2 linked regions of the Solitalea canadensis DSM 3403 genome follow. The protein of the gene in region 1 binds, or shares a complex with, the protein of each later gene. Links are inferred from orthologs where the notes say so. Each region holds a gene or a part of one and is shown on either strand. Other genes may lie near its edges.

What was found.
Region 2: the proteins of pheS (region 1) and pheT are in contact, whole or in part, in a crystal structure (PDB 6P24), measured with the Escherichia coli proteins. The link is inferred for Solitalea canadensis DSM 3403 from one-to-one orthologs.

Annotation. Positions count from the first base shown.
Region 1 is NC_017770.1:5,106,756-5,117,594, forward strand. Bases 3,728-6,508 are described here. They hold pheS (phenylalanine--tRNA ligase subunit alpha), read left to right. Parts: upstream 3,728-4,489; coding sequence 4,490-5,527; downstream 5,528-6,508. Other genes in these bases: recJ (single-stranded-DNA-specific exonuclease RecJ), read right to left, coding at 3,728-4,234; SOLCA_RS21595 (TetR/AcrR family transcriptional regulator), read left to right, coding at 5,541-6,125. Also shown: SOLCA_RS21570 (SDR family oxidoreductase), read left to right, coding at 1-88; SOLCA_RS21575 (GH3 auxin-responsive promoter family protein), read right to left, coding at 217-1,740; lptB (LPS export ABC transporter ATP-binding protein), read right to left, coding at 1,767-2,522; more of recJ, read right to left, coding at 2,534-3,727; SOLCA_RS21600 (carcinine hydrolase/isopenicillin-N N-acyltransferase family protein), read right to left, coding at 6,543-7,355; 23S rRNA (uracil(1939)-C(5))-methyltransferase RlmD, read left to right, coding at 7,470-8,876; SOLCA_RS21610 (hypothetical protein), read left to right, coding at 9,071-9,445; SOLCA_RS21615 (phosphoribosyltransferase family protein), read left to right, coding at 9,524-10,030; tnpA (IS200/IS605 family transposase), read left to right, coding at 10,036-10,500; pepT (peptidase T), read left to right, coding at 10,802-10,839.
Region 2 is NC_017770.1:486,719-497,848, reverse strand. Bases 1-3,072 are described here. They hold pheT (phenylalanine--tRNA ligase subunit beta), read right to left. Parts: upstream 2,707-3,072; coding sequence 295-2,706; downstream 1-294. Other genes in these bases: SOLCA_RS01910 (TonB-dependent receptor), read left to right, coding at 2,933-3,072; SOLCA_RS01920 (hypothetical protein), read right to left, coding at 1-204. In the rest of the region: more of SOLCA_RS01910, read left to right, coding at 3,073-5,356; SOLCA_RS01905 (PepSY-associated TM helix domain-containing protein), read left to right, coding at 5,427-6,659; RadC family protein, read right to left, coding at 6,717-7,421; SOLCA_RS01895 (hypothetical protein), read right to left, coding at 7,579-7,866; SOLCA_RS01890 (SDR family NAD(P)-dependent oxidoreductase), read right to left, coding at 8,040-8,744; SOLCA_RS01885 (aromatic amino acid hydroxylase), read right to left, coding at 8,946-10,715; SOLCA_RS01880 (DUF4349 domain-containing protein), read left to right, coding at 10,823-11,130.

The sequences.
Region 1 (10,839 bases):
AAAAGGAAGGGAAAGAATGGGTGTTGTGTTAAAACGTTTCTTCCCAGGCTTATTGAGTTGGATAATCAGAAAGGCTAAAACTGTGTAATTTTTTGGCAAGCAGTTATTGTCTGATGTGCAATGTACTTACAGATCCTTCGTTCCTCAGGATGACAAGTTTATGGTCTGACAGCAGAATAAATTAAACTTAGCGACTTCGTGTCTTAGCGGTTCAATTTATACAGCCTGTTCAAGCATTAAGCCCAGCAACTCCTCAAGATATTTACGATCATTTGCCAGCCGCGGAACCTTATGTTGTCCGCCTAGTTTGCCTTTGTTCTTCATCCAGTTATAAAAAGTTCCTTCTGGTGCCACATGTAATAGAGGACGACGAAGCGCCATGTCTTTATAACGTTTGGCCTCATAGTCTGAGTTTTGTTTTTTCAGATTTTCATCCAATAAATCAAGGAAATGTTCTATGTTTTCTGGTCGTCGTTCAAACTCGATGATCCACTCGTGTCCACCGTTCTCTCCATCTGTAAAATAAACAGGACCGGCAGTGTAATCCTTGATAATGGAATTAGTGGCCTTGGTGGCAGCTGTTAAAGCTTGCTCTGCATTCTCAATAATTAATTCTTCACCAAAGGCATTTATAAAATGGCGGGTACGTCCGGTAATTTGAATCCTAAAAGGATTCAAACTTGTGAATTTAATCGTGTCACCAATCATGTATCGCCATAAACCACCATTGGTAGAGATGATGATAGCATAGTTTTTATTGAGCTCTACCTCACTTAAATCTAATGTTTTTGCATAAGGATCACCGTAGTTTTCCATTGGCAAAAACTCATAATAAATTCCATAGTCGAGCATTAATAGCATTTCAGTGCTATTGCTCTGATCCTGTATTCCAAAGAAACCTTCTGAAGCATTATAGGTCTCAAGGTAATACATGTCGTCAGACGGGATTAATTTTCTAAACTGTTCACGGTAAGGTGTAAAGTTTACAGCGCCATGCACATATAACTCAAGATTAGGCCATACCTCAAGTAGGTTACTTTTGCCGGTAAGTTCAAGAATGCGTTTGGCAAGAATTACCGTCCAGGTTGGAACACCAGTTATACTGGTAACATTCTCATTCATGGTGGCATGAGCCATTTTTTCAATCTTGGCTTCCCATTCATCCATTAATGCAATGGATAAATCCGGAGTACGGTAGAATTCGGCCCAGATTGGTAAATTCTGAATTAAAACAGCAGAAAGATCTCCGTAGCAAGACTCATCATTTAGCTGGTTAACCTGGTGACTTCCGCCCATAACCAAACCTTTTCCGGTAAACATTTGTGTTTCAGGACGATTATTGCAGTAAATGGCCAACATATCTTTGCCACCTTTAAAGTGGCACTCTTCCAATGATTCTTCACTTACCGGAATGAATTTACTTTTATCACTGGTTGTACCTGATGATTTCGCGAACCAGGTAATATTGCTTGACCATAATATATTCTTTTCCCCCTTCATCATCCGCTCAATATAGGGTTTCAATGAGTCGTAATTTTGAATAGGGAAGCGTTGTTTAAAGTCGGATGGGCTGTCGATAGATCTAAAATCATGTTTCAACCCCCATTCAGTATTGCGAGCGGTATTCACTAAGTCGGAAAGCCACTCTTGCTGAACTTCAAGCGGGTATTTCATGAAAAGCTCAATTTGATGAATTCGCTTTTTCATGATCCAGGAAACAATATTGTTGATTATCGACATGCTTTTGATGTTTAAATCCCTTTAAATTACAAAACTTTAGGGCGTAATACGAAATTCCTGCCAAGATATACACGACGAACCTGTTCGTCTGCAGCAAGATCCTCGGCTGTTCCCGACTTTAATATCGATCCTTCAAACAATAAATAAGCTCTGTCGGTAATCGATAACGTTTCCTGAACGTTGTGGTCGGTAATAAGAATTCCGATGTTCTTGGTCTTAAGTTTTGCTACAATTGTTTGAATTTCTTCCACCGCAATAGGGTCAACGCCAGCAAATGGCTCATCTAAAAGAATAAACTTAGGGTCAACTGCGAGACAACGGGCAATTTCTGTACGACGGCGTTCTCCTCCTGAGAGTAAATCTCCGCGATTCTTTCGCACTTTGTTTAAACTGAATTCAGTCAATAAAGCCTCCAGTTTTTCATGACGTTGCTCCTTGTTTAAACCAGTCATTTCAAGTATTGCCATAATGTTATCTTCAACAGTAAGCTTACGAAAAACAGAAGCTTCCTGTGCCAGATAACCGATACCCTTTTGAGCACGTTTGTACATTGCATCGTAAGTTATCTCTTGATCATCAAGAAAAACATGACCATCATTAGGTTTTATTAAACCAGTAATCATGTAAAAAGAAGTGGTTTTGCCCGCACCGTTAGGGCCAAGTAGTCCTACAATTTCTCCTTGTTTTACATTAAACGATACATGGTTTACCACTGTGCGTTTTTTGTAGGTTTTTACCAGATTTTCAGCGCGTAGCTCAAGCTTTGATTCGTTTATATCCACTGGTTTCTAGTTTATTCAAATTTTATGTCTTTAACATTTAATTGAATGGTGGTTTTTCCATTCCAGGTATTCTCCTCAATACTGTAACAAATATCAAATGGAATACCTTTTCTTATGCGTTGATAATGCTGGCCTAAATTAAAACCTATGCAATCAAAAAAATAACCTTCTGATTGTTGAACGGTAAACTTCAAGTGATTATTTCCCACCACTTGCGGCTCCCCTTTACACCATACATTTTTTGAGGCAAAAGTAGGCTTCATATTGCCCGGTCCAAAAGGGGCAAATTGCTTAATAATCCGTACTAATTTAGGTTCAATGGTATTTAATTTTACGTATTCATCAATTTCAATTTCCTGAGAAAGCGAACGTTCTTCAATGGTTGATGCAACAACTTCTTCGAACTTATTGATAAATGCCGTTATATTCTCAAGAGGAATGGTAAGCCCCGCAGCATATTTATGTCCACCATACTGTTCCAAAAGATCACTGCAAGCACTTATCGCTTCATGAATATCAAATCCGTTAACAGAGCGGGCAGAACCTGTGGCTTTGCCGTTTGACTCAGTAAGAATGATGGTAGGACGATAATATTTTTCAATCAGTCGCGAAGCAACGATACCGATAACTCCCTTATGCCAGGTAGGAGAAAATAAAACTGTTGATTTACGAGTCTGCTGACTTGGGTCGGATTCCAGCATTGCCAATGCTTCACCTGTAATACTGTTATCAAACTCCTTGCGTTCGGTGTTTTTAAGATTAACCAGCTGTCCTTTTTCAGTGGCCAATTCTGATGAACCTGAAATTAATAAATGCACCGCATGTTTAGCATCATCAATACGACCGGCGGCATTAATTCGAGGTCCAATCTGAAAAACAATGTCAGTTATTGTTATTGCTTCTTTTTGAGCGGAAAGGTCTATTAATGCTTTTAATCCTTCACAGGGGTTTTCATTAATTCTTTTCAGCCCATAAAAAGCAAGCGTTCTGTTTTCTCCGGTAATAGGAACAATATCAGAGGCAATACTGACCGCAACCAGATCGAGAAAGGGTTCGAGGTAAGTAAACGGCATATTGTTTTTTTCTGCAAATGCCTGAATGAGTTTAAAGCCGATTCCACAACCGGAAAGCTCCTTATAGGGATATTCACAATCATGTCTTTTGGGATCAAGAACAGCTATAGCGTAAGGAACCTCATCGCCTGGTAAATGGTGATCACAAATAATAAAATCAATTCCTTTTTCATTTGCGTAATCAATCTTATCAACAGATTTAATGCCGCAATCAAGCGCAATAATTAACGAATGGTTGTTTTCCTCAGCCCAGTCAATGCCTTTAGTTGAAATACCATAGCCCTCTTTATACCTGTCGGGGATATAGTAACTAAGATTATTGTAAAACTTTTTAAAGAAACTGTAAACCAGCGAAACTGAAGTAGTTCCATCTACATCATAATCTCCGTAAATAAGGATCTTTTCTTGATTTTTTATTGCTTCTTCAATCCGGTCGATCGCTTTTTCCATGTCAAGCATCAGGAAGGGATCATGTAGATGTCTTATATCAGGGCGAAAAAAATCTTTGGCACTATCAAAATCAACGATACCACGTCTTTCGAGTAGTTTAGCGATAATGGGTGAAACATTCAGTTCCTGCGACAACAAGTCCACCACGTCATTTTTATAATCCGAATGTGTAATCCACCTTTTATCCATAGTATAATTCAAGGGGTAAAAATAATAGTTTTTATGGAATGTGTTTTTTCTTTAAGTGAGCGCATGCAAGTAATAGCTTTCAATATTGTTTAAATATTTGATATACAAAAGGGTGAATACTGTTTTGTGGAAAAGTAATTTTCTCTATTCTTCAAAGTAAGTTAATGTTGTGCGATTTCGAGCGCCGGGTATGAGGCTTTTATTTTATAAGTTTAAGCTTTGTAACGAGATGCTTAAAAATTTTATCTTTGCCGGATGCAATCGAAAATAGAAGGCTATATATCAGAGATCAATGCGTTTACTCCGGCAAACGCCGAGGAGTTGGAGCAATTCCGTATAAAATTTTTAGGACGTAAAGGTATTGTGGGTGAAATGTTTGAAGAGTTCAAACAAGTTACACCAGAAGAAAAGCGCGTTTTAGGTAAGGTCCTCAACGTTTTTAAACAAACTGCAGAGGCAAAAGTAAATGAATTTAAGGAGCAGTTCGAAAATCATCAGCAACAGCATTCCGGTATAGACCTTACGTTGCCAGGCGAACCGATTAATATTGGTTCTCGTCATCCGCTTTCGTTAGTTCGTAAAGAAATCGTCGAAATATTTTCACGTATTGGCTTTAACGTTGCTGAGGGACCAGAAATTGAAGATGACTGGCATAACTTCTCCGCATTGAATTTTCCTCAGGACCACCCGGCTCGCGATATGCAAGACACATTCTTTATTCAAAAAGATACAGGGTCTGATAAAGGAGATATTGCATTACGTACACATACATCATCTGTGCAAGTACGAATGATGGAAGCAGGTAAACCTCCTTTCCGTGCAATTATGCCAGGTCGTGTGTTTCGTAATGAAGCGATTTCAGCTCGTGCGCATTGTATTTTTCATCAGGTGGAAGGTCTTTATATTGATGAAAATGTTTCGTTTGCAGATTTAAAACAGACGCTTTATTACTTTGTTCAGGAATTGCTGGGCAAAGGAACAGAAGTTCGTTTCCGTCCTTCATTCTTTCCTTTCACAGAGCCATCAGCCGAAATGGACGTGACTTGTTTGATCTGTGGAGGTGAGGGTTGTAATGTGTGTAAATATACCGGATGGGTTGAAATATTAGGTTGTGGCATGGTGGATCCGAATGTCCTTGATAATTGTAATATCGATTCAAAAAAATATACTGGATTTGCCTTTGGTATGGGTATTGAGCGTATTACCATGCTGAAATACCAAGTGAAAGACCTTCGCTTATTTTTTGAAAATGATGTGCGTTTCCTCAAACAGTTCCAATCAGAAATTATATAACAGCCCACTGTAGATGGATGTAGATAAAATATCAATAAGCATAAAAAACGCTGCTCAACATCTTTTCAGACGCTATGGCTATCATAAAACCAGTGTCAATGAAATTGCGGCAAAAGCGAATTTAGCCAAAGCCACCATCTATAAGTATTTTGAAAGCAAAGAGTTAATTCTCAATGCAATCATCATGGATTATCTTGATAAGCATATTCAGGAGCTTGCTGCAAGTGTTGATCCTAACCAGGAGAAATTAAGCAGTAAGGAGATTTCTGATCTTATTTTAAAAGCCAGCCGGTTAACATATACGGCATGTAATGAGTTTATAGGCTGGGAGTTTATCAGGGAGTCTGCAAATGCGCAGGCATTTTTGAAAAATCTTTCTAATGAGATCGAATTACTGATTATGGGTGTTGTTATGAAAGTAAGACATGTTGATGCTGATAGTGAACAGGCTCGTCGTACACGTTTTTTAGTTTCAGCTAGTAAGAGTATTGTGTTTTCATTTGCGTTTACTTCGGTAACCGATGCTGATGTAAAGAAGAATTTTATTCAGTTTCGTAATGAAATCCTTCCCTATTTGATCAGGGGAGCATTTGTATAAAGTAAATTGCATAGCTTAGTGTACGTGTGACACTTATTTTACATTAGACCATTTTAGTATTTGGTACAAATGTTGTATGTTTGTAGCATGAATTAACACATTCTACACATGAGACGAGAACTAAAAGATTTCTCATTGGAGCTTGAACAAAAATTTGAGTTCTACTGCAAACCAAAGAGCAGTCTTTTACGTTTTATAATCAGACTTTTCAAATTGTAAAGTTTCATAGATAAATTGGTTTAGGTTGAGCCCCGTATAACAGAGATGTTGACGGGGTTTTCTTTTTTGATCCGGGATACACAGATTTTGTTTTTGGGATTACACAGATTTTTTAGGGGATTACACCGATTTGTAATTTTAAATTATACATTCCGAGCGCTCCCTTCTCCTTCAGGAGAAGGGCAGGGGATGAGGTGTTTACTCCAAAATAATTGTTTGCGCTTTGTTTAATTTGAATGTTTCCCTAAGGTTCATTCGAGTAATTCTTTTATTATCCAGCTTATAAACCAACACAAATTCCATATCACTTATATTTATGAAAGTGGAGTATAACGTACCTGCTTCTTTCCTCTTCTCTGTAACTGTTTTGGGTTGCACTGCTTTCGCTGCAATATTTCCCACTTCTTTTAGTGTTAATGGAGTTGAGGTCTCGGTTAATCGCTTAATCTCTGCTTCCATAGCATCATAACGCTTACAAGGATAATTGCCTGCAGCAGTATCTGATAGTAAGAAATTGGTGGCCATTAAATAGTTGTTGGCTATTCTTATTACCTTTTTCTCTCCTTTTACCCATTCGATAACTGCCGCATTGCCAGATTTATCACCAAATAGCAAATGTCCGTTTGACAAACAAATATCTTTGGCCGATAAGAATGTCAGGGCATCCTCTACGGTTTTGCACTTAGCCAAAATTTCATCACCTAAATTGCCTTTAGGTTTATTGCAACCTTTGGGTGTACTTTGATTGGGGGTTACCGCTCCATCAAAAAATAATCCGGATTGGTTAATTCCGCCTTGAGCAAAATCATCCCATCCATACCATAATCTCCCTAATTCCGATTTATTCGGAGGCATGATTTTGATGTAAGGCTTCACATTGTACCAATAATCTTCATTATTAACTGCATAGATTTTGCCTGTAGTTTTGTCAATAAAATACAAGATAGAGCAGGCTGTGCTGGTTAATGAGGTTATTAATTGAAGACTTAGGACTAATACTAATTGTCTCATTTTGTCAGACTTGTTGAAATTATCATTAAAGTTATTGAAATGTATTGATATTACTGATTGCGTAATCATAACGCTGTTTAACAACCGTCTGAAAAATCGTACTTTTGCAGCCTGATGGCAAAAAAGAAATTTGAACCTTACATAGCTGAGGGCGTGGAAATTGTGGACATTGCTCATGATGGGCGTGCAATAGGTAAACATGATGATCGGGTAATCTTTGTTGATAAGGCTGTTCCTGGCGACTTTGTAGATATCAATGTAAATTACAGAAGAAGGCAATTGTTTGAAGGGAAAATCGATAAACTTCATAAACCTTCAGAATATCGTGCAGAGCCTTTTTGTTCTCATTTCGGTGTTTGTGGAGGATGCAAATGGCAGCATTTGAGCTATGAGGGTCAACTTAAATTTAAACAGAAGCAAGTTGTTGATGCTTTGGAGCGTATTGGTGGCATAAGTACTGAATCATTGATCCCTATTTTCGGATCTGAGAAAACGACTTATTACAGAAATAAAATGGAATATACTTTTTCCAATAAGCGTTGGCTTACGGAAGAAGACATGCAAAATGCAGCTAACTTAGAACAGGATGCACTAGGATTTCATGTTCCTTTGCGCTTTGATAAGATCATCGATATTCAGCATTGTTATTTGCAGCAAGATCCTTCTAATGAAATTAGAAATGCGATTCGTGCTTATGCACTTGAAAATCAATTGTCGTTCTATGATTTGAAGGAGCATAAAGGACAACTACGTAACCTGATCATCCGTACGGCAAGTACAGGCGAATTGATGATAATTGTGGTGTTTGCGCATGCAAGTAAATCTGTTATTAATACAATGATGGATTATGTTGCAGATCGATTCCCGCAGATTACTTCATTATCTTATGTGGTTAATCAAAAAAAGAACGATACCATTTTTGACCAAAATGTGGTTACCTATAAAGGCCGTGACCATATTTTTGAAGAAATGGAAGGGATTAAATTTAAAATTTCTCCCAAATCATTCTATCAAACTAACTCTGAGCAGGCTTATAACCTATATAAGATAACCCGCGATTTTGCCGACTTTAAAGGCGACGAATTGGTATACGATCTTTATACCGGGGCAGGGACAATTGCTAATTTTGTTGCAAAGAAAGTAAAGCAAGTTGTGGGTGTTGAGTATGTTCCGGAAGCGATAGAGGATGCTAAGATCAATTCTGAAATCAATGGAATTGATAATACATTATTTTATGCAGGAGATATGAAAGATGTTTTAAATGCAGATTTCATTGCTCAGCATGGAAAACCCAATGTTGTTATCTCTGATCCGCCTAGAGCTGGAATGCATGCAGATGTTGTGGCGCGCATCAACGAAATGGAACCAGAGAAAATCGTGTATGTTAGCTGTAATCCGGCTACGCAAGCAAGAGACTTGGCACTGTTGAATGAAAAGTATGAAGTAGTGAAAATTCAACCGGTTGATATGTTCCCGCAAACAATTCACGTGGAGAATGTTGTTTTACTAAGAAAAAGATAAGAGGTCACGCAAAGCCGCAATGGTTTATGCCCTTGCCGTCTTTACAAGTGATACTTTTCCTTTTACTATGGAAATATAAAATTCTGATTAGAAGGAGAATGTTGTTTTACTAAAAAAGATAAGGTGTAACACACAGAGATGAAAACAATCAGCGTAATCATTCAATGGAATCTGTGTAATCCTAATAAATAGTTATGGAGTTAGAAAATTCTGATCAGCCGCAAAAAGGTCCTAGTCCTTTGGTGAGCTTGGAAAAAGACCTTAAGTTATACAATGAATCAATCAGAGAAGTTGCTGCGGATATTTTGGAAGCAAAACTTTCTGATTACCCGATCTTCGTTGCTCATCAACATGAGGTGAGCCTTGGTCAGATGATTTTAAACAGTAAGGAACTTAAAACAAGCTGGAATATAAATGCCGCTACTTTAGAAGAGTTCATTGAAAAGAACGTAATTGCAAAAGAACGTGAGGAATATTTTGTAAATAATTATAAAGATCCGGAAGCGTATATGTGTTTGTTTGTCATAGTACCTGAAGGAGCCAATTTTGTTTTTTATCCATACAAGTAATTATTAATGTGTAAACTTTAAATGCTCTTTTTTGCCCATTAAATATTTACCATTATTTTTAACTCTTTGATTTTGCCCATGAGTACAAAAATTAAGATACTGGATAAAAAACAGATCCAGCAAAAGATAGATCGTATTGCATATCAAATTTTGGAAGACAATTTCGAAGAAAAAGAAATTGTTTTGGCCGGTATCATTCCCCGTGGGAATACACTTGCCGAGCGATTAAAGAAGAAAATCGAATCGATAGGCGAGTTAAAGGTTAAACTGGTAAATATTGAATTGAAGAAGGATAGCAGTTCGTTAGAGGCCAAGACTGATGTTGCAATTGAAGAGTGTATTGATAAAGTGATAGTGGTGGTAGACGATGTGCTGAATAGCGGGCGGACATTAGTTTATGGTTTGGGTATTTTTCTGAATATTCCAACCAAAAAAGTAAGGACGGTTGTATTGGTAGATAGAAGCCATAAATTATTCCCAATCCATACAGATTTTGTAGGTCTGGAGCTTTCTACCGTAGCCCAAGAACATATTGATGTTGTGTTGGGTGTTGAAGGACAGGAGGATGCGGTGTATTTGGTGTAAGGAAAATGGCTAATACGTTCTCTCAATTATTTGTTCATGTAATTTTTACCGTAAAAGGCCGTGCTAATCTAATTCATGAGTCTTTCAGAGAAAAGGTTGAAAAGTATATAGCGGGGATTGTTTCTAATAAGAAACAGAAGTTATATGCTATTTATTGCATGCCAGATCATGTACATATATTGATAAGCATATCCCCCTCTGCTACTATTTCTGACTTGGTGCGAGATATAAAATCGGCGTCATCTTCCTTCATATCATTAAATAAATGGGTTGTTGGCAAATTTAGTTGGCAGGAAGGATTTGGTGCTTTCTCTTATTCAAAATCGCAGGTAGATAAGGTAGTCAATTATATTATCAAGCAGCCAGAACATCATAAACACCAATCGTTTAAAGATGAATATTTAGAGTTATTACGAAGGTTTGATGTTTCCTATAATGAAGAATACCTTTTCGATTGGGTAGAATCCTGAATACGTCAAGTGTCACTCCTCCGGAGCTAAATCAAGGTAAAGCTATTGCACTATTAAGGTTTGGCTTCTCTGAAGCTTGCTCCAATGGAGTTCAATAAATTAGACAATAGAAGTCTACTCTGAAAGGCCATGCCTTAGTAGCTATTTATTAGCCTCTTAGCTGCCAAAGTCAACTTTTCTTAGATTTGCTCCGAATGGAGCTCATACTTAGGAGGCTTATGGATTAATTAAATAATAGTTTGAGCCCCGGAGGGGCGGAACAGTAGGTAGAATCAAAAATTAGATAATCCTTTTTACCCTTATGAATAATTATAATTTTACTGTAGTTGAACGTTTTAT
Region 2 (11,130 bases), 4.6 Mb from region 1 along the record:
TCCTGATAAAGAAGAAGCTAATCTTGCTGCTTTTAACTGATCTTCCAACTCCAAAATCGTTGTTCTACGGGTCTCTGATACCTCTTTTGCTTCATTCAGTTCCGCTAAAAGTTCCATATGCTCTTTTTGCAGTTTATTATGCAAAACCATTAGTTTTTGCATTTTTTGCTGAAGATGCTCAAGCGTTTTTACCAGTTCACTCATAGATTTTTCAGATTCCTTAAGAAAAAATCAAGAATAAGAATTCTGTAATATATAAAAAAATCTTAATTCCTGATTTTTAATAATGATATCTTATTTTCTGATCTCCGCTCCTACTTTTTCAAACCCAGCAATCAGTTTTTGCATAATGCCATCTATTTGCTTATCGGTAAGGGTTTTCTCCTCATCCTGAATGACAAAGCTCAATGCATATGACTTTTTACCTTGAGGAAGCTTATCTCCCTCATATTTATCAAAAATATTTACTTCTTTCAGTAAGTTCTTTTCAACTTGAAAAGCAATTTCTTTTAATGAAGCGAAATTCACCGAACTATCTAACAACATAGACAAGTCTCGACGAACAGCAGGAAATTTTGCCACTTCTTTGTATTCCGCAACGTTATTTAACTGAACCTTCAATAGATATTCCCAGTTAAAGTCAGCATAGAATACAGGCTTATCTATATCTAATTTCTTTAAAACAGCTTTACTCACCTGTCCAAACTGGACAATTACATTTTTGCCTTTTTTATAAGCCAATCCTTCAGCAAAAATATCGTTATTGATAACTTCTGACGATGCAACAGAAACCTTTAGTTTCTTAATTATGGCATCTACATAACCTTTTAACAAAAAGTAGTCAACTTGGTTTGCGGATGCATTCCACTGCTCTATTTCCTTTCTGCCTGTTACAAATAAGGCCAAACGAGGTTCCTCGTAATAACCATTTTCTATCGTTTTATAGATTTTACCAAACTCATAGAACTTCACATCTGCATTCTTACGGTTTTGGTTATAAGCAATGGCCTCTAAACCTGAGAACAATAATGTTTGGCGCATTACGTCAAGATCAGTACTTAATGGATTTAGAATAACTACATTTTCTTCCGGATTGATCGTAGCAGTAAGTTGACTGTAAGCCGACTTGGTTAATGAGTTCGACATAATCTCATTAAAGCCATTGGCTGTAAAGAAATCAGAAACAACATTTTGCAGTTTCTCACGATCAGGCTTAATTGCAAAAGACAATGAAGAATTTAAAATAGTAGGGATTTCAACATTATTATACCCGTAAATACGCAAAATCTCTTCAATGATATCAACTTCACGGGTAACGTCCACTTTATTGGTAGGAACACTTACTTTAAAACCTTCAGCATTTTCTGAAAGAATTTCAATACCCAAGCCTTTTAAAATCGATTTAATCTCTTCTGCCGGAATCTGCTTTCCGATTAAGCGATATACGTTTTTATACGTAACATCCACTTCTGCCTTCTTAATAACGGTAGGATAAATATCAATTACATCAGACGAAACAGATCCGCCAGCAACCTCTTTAATCAATAAAGTTGCACGTTTTAAAGCATACACTGTTGCTTCCGGATCAGTTCCACGTTCAAAACGGAACGATGAATCTGTTTTTAAATTATGAAGTTTTGCTGTTTTGCGAACAGAAACTGAACTGAAATAAGCCGACTCCAGGAAAATGGCTTTAGTAGTTTCTTTAACACCTGCATTTAATCCTCCGAAAACTCCTGCAATACACATTTCTTCCTGCTCATTGCAAATCATCAGATCATTAGCCGACAGTTTACGTTCTGCCCCATCAAGTGTTACAAACGTTGACCTTTCAACGGCTTTGCGAACAATAACTTTATTACCTTTTATTTCGGCAGCATCAAATGCATGTAAAGGTTGCCCTGTTTCGTGTAAAACGTAATTGGTAACGTCAACCACATTGTTAATCGGACGAATTCCAATTGCACGTAATTTGTTTTGTAGCCATTCAGGAGAATCTTTAACGGTTACTCCTGAAATTGTAACACCTGAGTAACGCGGACAAGCCTCACTGTCTTTTACTTCAACTGAAATTTTAAGGTCATTATTTTCAACCTTAAAATTATCAATAGAAGGTATTACAACCGCACCTTTCAATACAGCGGCAACATCTCTTGCAACGCCAATATGTGAAGAAGCATCAACTCGATTTGGCGTAAGGCCAATTTCGAAACAATAATCATCTTCGATTTTGAAATATTCTTTAGCCGGCATACCGATCGGAGCATCTTCCGGAAGCACCATAATACCTGCATGAGATTCTCCTAAACCAATTTCATCTTCTGCACAGATCATCCCTTCAGAAACCTCACCTCTGATCTTTGCTTTTTTAATTTCAAAAGGTTCGCCTGAAACCGGATGTACAATACACCCAACAGTTGCGACAACCACTTTTTGTCCTGCTGCAACATTTGGAGCCCCGCAAACAATATCTAATTCACGTTCACCTCCAACATTTACTTTAGTTACACTTAACTTATCAGCATTAGGGTGTTTATCTCTAAACGTGACATAACCGATTACCAAACCCTCTAAACCACCCGGAATAGTTTGAATTCTTTCCAGACTTTCAACTTCTAATCCTGTATTCGTAAGAATTTTTGATATCTCCTCAGGAGCTAACTCAGTTTGAATATATTGTTTTAACCAATTGTAAGAAATCTTCATTTGTTCAACGCTTTTTGGCGAATCGCAAAAGTAGGAAAAAAAATAAAGTAGGTGTTCTTCCTACTCAATTTACAACCATTATTTCTGTATTTCTATCTGAATACTTTTGCAACACTACATCTTATTTAAATTAATTATAAATAATACTTGTGGAAGATTTTTTGATTGTATACTTTTGCGGCCATATTTAGACTTAATACAAATAACAACAACTAACTACAACTATATGACTCTTAAGCTCTACAACTCTTCTAAATCATTTGCAATCCTTAGTTTTTTGATACTATGTATAACCGTTTTTTCAGCAAATGGTCAATCAAAAAATGGTTCAATAACCGGAACTGTAAAAACAAGTGATGGTAGTCCTGCAGCTGCGGTAAGTGTAAGCTTAAAGGAAGTTAACAGAGGCTCCATTACAAATGATGCTGGTTTATTTACAATCAAAGGTGTAAAAGAAGGCTCGTACACCCTTCTTATCAGTTATGTAGGCTTAGAACCACAATCAAAAACTGTATTAGTAACTGCTGGTCAATCATCAGTTGTCGACTTTACTTTAATTGAAACATCAGGTAAACTTGCTGAAGTAGTTGTAACAGGTACTAAAAGCGTTAACAAAAAACCCGTTAGTGTAGGCAAAATTGATATTACTCCAATGGACCTACCACAAAGTGTAGCCGTTATCAATAGCACTGTAATTGCTGAACAACAGGTAAATAAGTTAAGTGATGCCATCAAAAACGTTAATGGTGTATCATTAGGTACTACACGCGGTACTACATCCGAAACCTTTTTTGCACGCGGTTATAATCTTGGAGCCAACAATATCATGAAAAACGGCGCTCGCTCTAACTCTGGCGTTATTCCTGAGGCAAGTGCGCTTGAGAGTATTGAGGTTTTAAAAGGAAGTTCGGCTTTATTATACGGTAATGTAACTGCTGGGGCAGTTATTAATATGGTAACCAAACAGCCTAAATTTAACTTTGGTGGTGAGGTTTCAATGCGCACAGGCAGTTATGATTTTTACAAACCTACACTTGATGTTTACGGACCAATCAGCAAAAAAGTAGCTTTCCGTGTTATTGGCACTTATGAGAACTCAAAAAGTTTCAGACATTCTGTTGAGTCTAAACGTATCTATGTTAACCCTTCTATTCTGTACAAAATCAGTGATAAAACTGACTTATTAGTTCAGGGGGATTATTTAGATGCTGATTTAACTCCTGATTTTGGTTTGGGTTCATTAGCTGATACAGCTTTAGCAACTTCAATTGATCGATCGAGTTTCTTTAATACTCCATGGGCGTACAACAAAGCAAAACAAGCTACTGCTAATGCAACATTAAATCATCAGTTTAATGAAAAATGGAAACTAAACGCTCAGGTTGCTTATCAGAATTTTGATCGTAATTATTTCTCAACTGAACGTATTCAAGCAAAAAGCAATGGAGACTGGGCCAGAAATTTGACAAGGACTAAAACTAATGAGAATTATTATACAACGCAACTTAACTTAAATGGTTCTGTTAAAACCGGAAAAGTAGAGCACAAGTTATTGCTTGGAGCTGATGCAGAAAAATACATGAACAATACATACGGGTTCAAAAAGTTTCCTACAGCATATGACCAGATCAACATCCTTGATCCTTCAAAGTACAGCTGGCGTACAGATATGCCATCAACCAGTGATTCTATAAGAAATGCCATACCTACTAATCGCTTTGGAATCTTTGTTCAGGATTTAATAAGCATTTCTGAAAAAATTAAAGTTTTAGCAGGCTTAAGATGGTCATACATCGACTCTCCTGTGCCAACTATCTATAATTTAACAAATGGAACAGATGCAAAAAACACCACAATTAAGTACAAATCTGATAAAGCGTTTTCTCCTCGTCTTGGTGTAGTTTATCAACCATCTAAGAACACATCTGTATTTGCTAGCTATTCAAATAACTTTGTACCAAATACTTCAGGAACGGATATTTACCAAGGAAGTTTAGATCCTTCAACAATTGACCAGTATGAAGTTGGGATAAAAAATGATTTCTTACAGGGCCGTCTTTCAGTTAATCTGACTGCTTACAAGATTATCAACAATAATCTCGTTCAAACTGCAAGATATGATAAAGAAGGAAAAGAAAACTTTGATACTAACCTTAAAGAGTTCTCCGGACAAACTACAAGTGATGGTATTGAATTAGACATTAACGGTACTATTACAAAAGGCTTAAATTTCTTAGCGGGCTACAGTTATACTTATATGCGTTACACTAAAACTCCTGATACTAAGGGTAGTTATGTTGAAGGCGAACGTTTAGTAAGCGTTCCTTCTCATACTGCGAACGGAACCGTATTTTATACGTTCTCAAATTCTACTTTAAAAGGTTTAAAAGTAGGAGTATCGGGTTTTTATACGGGAGAACGTAATGCAGGCTGGAATAATACAAAGGGACAAACTCAAAAAAATCGTTTAATCCCAGTAAGTGGCTTTACGACATTTGATCTTTCATTAGGTTATACATTTAAAAAATTCTCTGTTTTAGGTAAGGTTTCAAACATTACTGATGAATTGAACTACTATGTTCATGAGAATTACAGCGTGAATCCTATTGCGCCTCGTCAATTTATGGCTACTGTAGCTTATAAATTTTAAGAACTAAATAACCCTTTACTAATATAAAACCGGATCTCCGAAAGGATGATCCGGTTTGTTTGTATAACACATGAAAGTATTTTTTCGCACTATTCACCTTTATCTAAGTTTAATCGCAGGCTTAATCATTTTTATCTCTTGCTTAACAGGAACTATCTTAGTTTTTGAAGAAGAAATAGAGCAAACTATTCATAAGGATCGATATTTTGCCGCAATTGGAGATGTTCGCCTGCCAATTGACCTGTTGGTTGATAAAGCATTGGGAAGCACTCCAAAGGCTAAATTAGCAAGTGTTAAAGCTTATTCTGATGAAGCAAGAACAGTAGAAATTAGCATTACGGTTCCTGATAAGAAGAATAAAAAGGAAACTGATAAAAAAGCCAATACCCAACCATCCAAAGAGATTAAACCAGAAGGAAAAACTGGCGAGAAAAAAGGAGGAAAACCTGAAGGACGTAAACCTACATTGACAGTTTATGTAAATCCATATACAGGTGAAGTTATCGATGTTGTAAACCGACGTGAATCATTTTTCTTTACAGTTGAATCGATACACAGATGGTTGTTAGCCGGAAAAGATAGTTTCGGTCAAACAATAATTGGAATTTCTACCTTCTTCTTTCTATTCATCTTAATCACCGGGTTAATTTTATGGTGGCCAAAAACGAAGAATATCCTAAATCAACGCTTAAAAATTAAGTGGAGCGGTGGATGGAAACGCTTAAATCATGACCTGCATATTGTTACAGGATTTTACCTCGCCATTTTTCTGATCGTAATTTCATTAACCGGTTTGGTTATGGCTTTTAACTGGATGAACAAGGGTATATTTACACTTACAGGTTCAAAAATGGAAAATCCAGAGCCGCCTTCATCTATTTATCAAGCCAATATTAAACCTTTACCTGTTTCGGCCATTTATGAATCTGTTGCACCTATTAAAAATGCATCTTATTATGCTGTGAGAATGCCCAAAGATTCTGCAGCTGTTTATACGGTAAACGTTTTACCTGAAAACGTAATTGAAACTGCAAGCGACACTTATTACATTGATCAGTATAGTGGTAAAATAGTTGGTTCATTTATTTATTCAGCTAAAAACAAAGGTCAAAAAATTAGATCGATTGTTAAACCTCTGCATACTGGAAGCATTTATGGCTTACCTACAAAAGTGATCAGTTTTATTGTTTGTCTGTTATCGCTTGCATTTCCTGTAACTGGAGTGATCATGTGGCTGAACAGAATAAAGGGTGAAAAAAAGAAGATCAAAAAGGATAAATCATCCGTTATCGAAACTGTTTAACATAACTAAAGCGCCAATCTCATTCTAATTAAATATGAACAAGATTGGCGCTCTATCTTACAATTTACCTTCATCGGCAAAGCTATAGTATTGTTGATCACCAATTATGAGGTGATCAAGAACTTGAATCTCCAATAATTCTCCAGCCTTAATAAACTTATTCGTTAAAGTGATGTCCTGCTGACTTGGGGTTAAATTGCCAGAGGGATGATTGTGAATTAAAATCATGTTGGTTGCTGAATGTTCAATTGCTTGCTTAAAGATTATTTTGGGATCAGCAATTGTACTAGTCATTCCCCCTTTACTAACATTGCTAACCGCTAACACTTTGTTGGATCTTCCTAAAAGAATTACCCAAAACTCCTCATGTTGAATATCTGCCAAATAAGGGTTAATGATAGTATAAGCATCTTTGCTACAAGAAATACGTTGAATCTTATTCACTTGCTCTTCTTCTTTTCTTCTTCTGCCCAATTCCAAAGCAGCCAATATCGTCACTGCCTTAGCCTCGCCTATCCCCTTATACTTCATTAACTCTTTAGTACTTAGCTTAGCAAGTTTGCTAATATTATTCTGAAGTGAATTTAATATGTGTTTACTCAAATCAACTGCGCTTAGTTTTGCGGTTCCAGAACCTATTAAGATTGCGATTAGTTCTGCGTCACTTAAACTTTGACGACCTTTCAACATCATTTTTTCACGCGGACGATCGTCTTCTGCCCATGCTGTTATAGGCAGTTTGTTTTCATAAGTATTTTCCATTTAACAAGTAATTATTATCAATTAAGCCTAACGATTATTGTATTTAACGAAGAAATTTGTTGGGAGTTAAACAGTGTGGACCCTTTATAAAAAAATTGCTCCATAAAGGAGCAACAAAGTATTCACAATTAAATTGATCGTTCAATTATTAGGAGTATTAATCCAAACCCTTTAGTGATTTATACCGTTTCTCATTATTGTACCACATAAGTAATCCACCAAGTAAACCACATAGCAGGTAAATGGGGATACCGTACCATACTCTTATTTTAAGATATAGATCGAAGTCTTTAATTCCGTTGATAAGATCATAAATGGTAACGATGGCGATGACCGGCAAGGTGTAGCGTAAAATTCCGATTCTGATAGCAAAACGCCATTTATTTTCTTTACGTTCTTTTTCCCATTTGCGTAAAAAGGCAAAGTCATTTTTAGGTTGAGGCATATTCAGAGAGCATTAAATTGAACACAAAATTTACCAAACTTTATCAACAAATAAAAGTTCGCTATAAATTTTCCCAAGCAGAAATCAGACCAATAATGCCTATAAACAAATGAGGCTGACAGCAGAATAATAATTTATTCAACCGTCAGCCCTTAGTTATGAGTTGTATAATTTTAAGGAGTACTTGTTGCTACGGGAATTACTTTACCATTGAAAAACTTATGACCTGTAAGGGCAAAGTCGGCAATGTATTTACCCATTTCAAAAGCTGCAACAGGAGATTCATAGCCAGGAAATGCTTGTTCAAGCATTTCAGTTTGTGCCGAGCCCAATGCCAGGCAATTTACTTTGATGTTTTGTTCTTTAAACTCTTCTGCCAAACACTCCGTAAGATTATGAAGCGCTGCTTTGCTTGCCGAATAAGCCACCAATCCAGGAAACTTAACGCTTCCTGCAAAACCACCCATGCTACCTATATTTACAATATGTGCATTGGTAGACAATAGAGGCTTCAGATGCTGAATCATTTTAACATGCCCAAACAGATTACTACGCATCATCAGCTCAAAATCTGCCTCTGTTAGTTCTTCGAAAGGCTTATTAATAAGCACACCTGCATTATTAATTAATACATCAACTGTACCTAATTTTTCTTTCAACAATGGAATTAATTCCGTTTCATAATCTCCGGAATAGATATCAAATGGCAATACTTCTATCTCACAATTTGGATTTAATTGAAGCGAAATTTCTTTAAGCTTTTCAAGTTTATCACCCGATCTGGCTAAGGCTACTACCTTAAGATTAGTTTGTAAGGCAAATTCAATGACTGCTTCGAAACCTACACCGCTGCTGGCTCCGGTAATAACAATATTCATATTTAGTTAATTGTGTATAGTTATGGGGTTTTAGATCATGGTTCATAGATCATGGTTCATGGTCTATAACCTAACCCCAAAAATAATAGTTCAGGAGTTATTGTATATGGTTATTCAAACCTTGCCCCTGAACTATTATCTATCCATGATCTATGAACCATGAACTATGATCTATAAACTATGATCTATGAACTTTTATTACTAATGTACTAAATCAATAACCGGATTAGCGATAAGGCTAAAACCGTCATTAATTAACTTGGTTAGTTTTGGATCGCTGGAAGCTTTATTTTTAAGGAATAAACGAATATCTTCAGCTATCTCAGGATGTAGTCCGGTGTGATCAAAGATTTCAAGAATTTCCATTGCACAAAGCCAGTCATTCGTATGTTCAGTTTTTAATGAATCCCAAACTGAAGGCAACAAAGCAACATCCGCCTGTTTTTCACGAACCTTTCTAACAATACGATATAATTCATGCAAACGAATCGTTTTATTATCATAGTTCACCTGATATGTTTTATTATCCGACACCATTGCTACCGGCTCAAATGCATCTTTATCAGCGGCTCCACAAAACACAGATACAATTTTTGAACCTACAGCCATATCGTAAATTCCCCATAATGGCTCAAAATAAACTTTCCCAGATTTAGCGTCGTATACTTTACAATTAGTAAAACTTAGTAATACTAATTTTTGATCTTCCTGGATAACAGATTTTAATACACCTTCTACAACAATACCACTCTCAAATTCGAGGTATGCAGGCTCACCTATTTCTACTCCAATGTTTTTAAGGTCATTAATATGAAAATCTTCCAATGACATTTCGGTATCCTTTAGCTTACCTATCGGAGAACTGAATCCATCAGCATGATATTCCTTATGGTGACCTTCCAGTTGAGTGTCATTATAACTTAAAGCGGAAGGACCTGTTGTTTTCAGATAGATTGCTTCGTCTTTTTCATTCAATATTACATCTGTAAACGTGCCTGTTACTTGCAATCCGGAACTATAAACTGCAGTACAAGTATTTCTACACTCAATGGCTTTCATCAATCCATAAGTACCCCCAACTCTAAACGACATTGTATTGGCAAAATCCTCTAATACAGCTATCAGATTTTCGAAATCAGCTGTAACGAATAATTGAGGTTGTGGCTTGGTAATATCATAAGAGTAATTGATTGTATCCTTGGCATACCATAGCTTTTGAACATCCGGTTTCATGCAAGATGCACTTTCACCAATTGAAGATAATAGGCCAGCTCCATAAATCTTAGGCTCATCTATAGTACCGATTAATCCGTACTCAACTGTCCACCAGTGTAAACGGCTTAACAAAGCCATTTCAGAAGGTGCACCTAAGTTTTGCTGCTTAAATTCAAGATCCTTTTCGGCTTTTGCAATTTCAGCAGGATCAGCATCAGGCATTTCCTTTAAGATCGATAAATGTCTGATCGCTTCATACAATTCAAAATCTTTATGAGAATACATTGCTTTAGAACCTATGTAGCCGAAATAGCTTAAATAATCGGCATAACGAGGTTCTCCAATAATTGGAGCATGGCCGGCAGATTCATGAATAATATCAGGAGCCGGAGTATATTCAATATGATCGATTTGGCGTATATCCGCAGCAATTACTAAAACCTTATAAGCCTGAAACTCCATGAAAGCAGCAGGAGGAATAAAACCGTCAACAGTTACCGCACCCCACCCTATTTGACCAAGCGCATCATTCATCTCTTGCAGGCTTGGAATCTTTTCAATTGTTAAACCAGCTTTTTTTAATCCCGGAATGTAAGGGTAATAAGCAACATCCTTAAGGTAACTGTAATTCTGACGCATTACATACCGCCAAATAGCGTGATCAACAGGCGTATAATGCTCATAATGTTGTTCAACAACATACTGCTTTAAATGGTTAGGCAACGCTGCCACCTGTTTATTGTTAAAGAAATTCATTTCAAATTGATTGGTCTTGTAAATTTATAAATACAAGGGTTACTTTCTTCATGTCGGGTGAATTAATTGAAAAATATTTACGAACTAATTCACTCCTAAACAAAATTATGAAGAACATTCAACAACTGGTACTTATATCAGTACTAACCCTGGCAATTACAAGTTGTGGTCAGAACCACAAAGCGGAAATGGAGTCAATGGCTTCTGCCGATACAGCAATGATATCTTCATCGGCAGCGGAAACCGGAAATGATAACGGTAGGAAGTTCATCCGAACATCGGAGTTAAAGTTTAAAGTAAAAAGTGTCGCTGATGCAACCTTCAAAATCGAGGATATTGCCCGCAAGGAAGGTGGATTTGTTACACTTTCTAACTTAACGAGTTCCGTTGACAATGTTGTAACCACCAAAGTAAG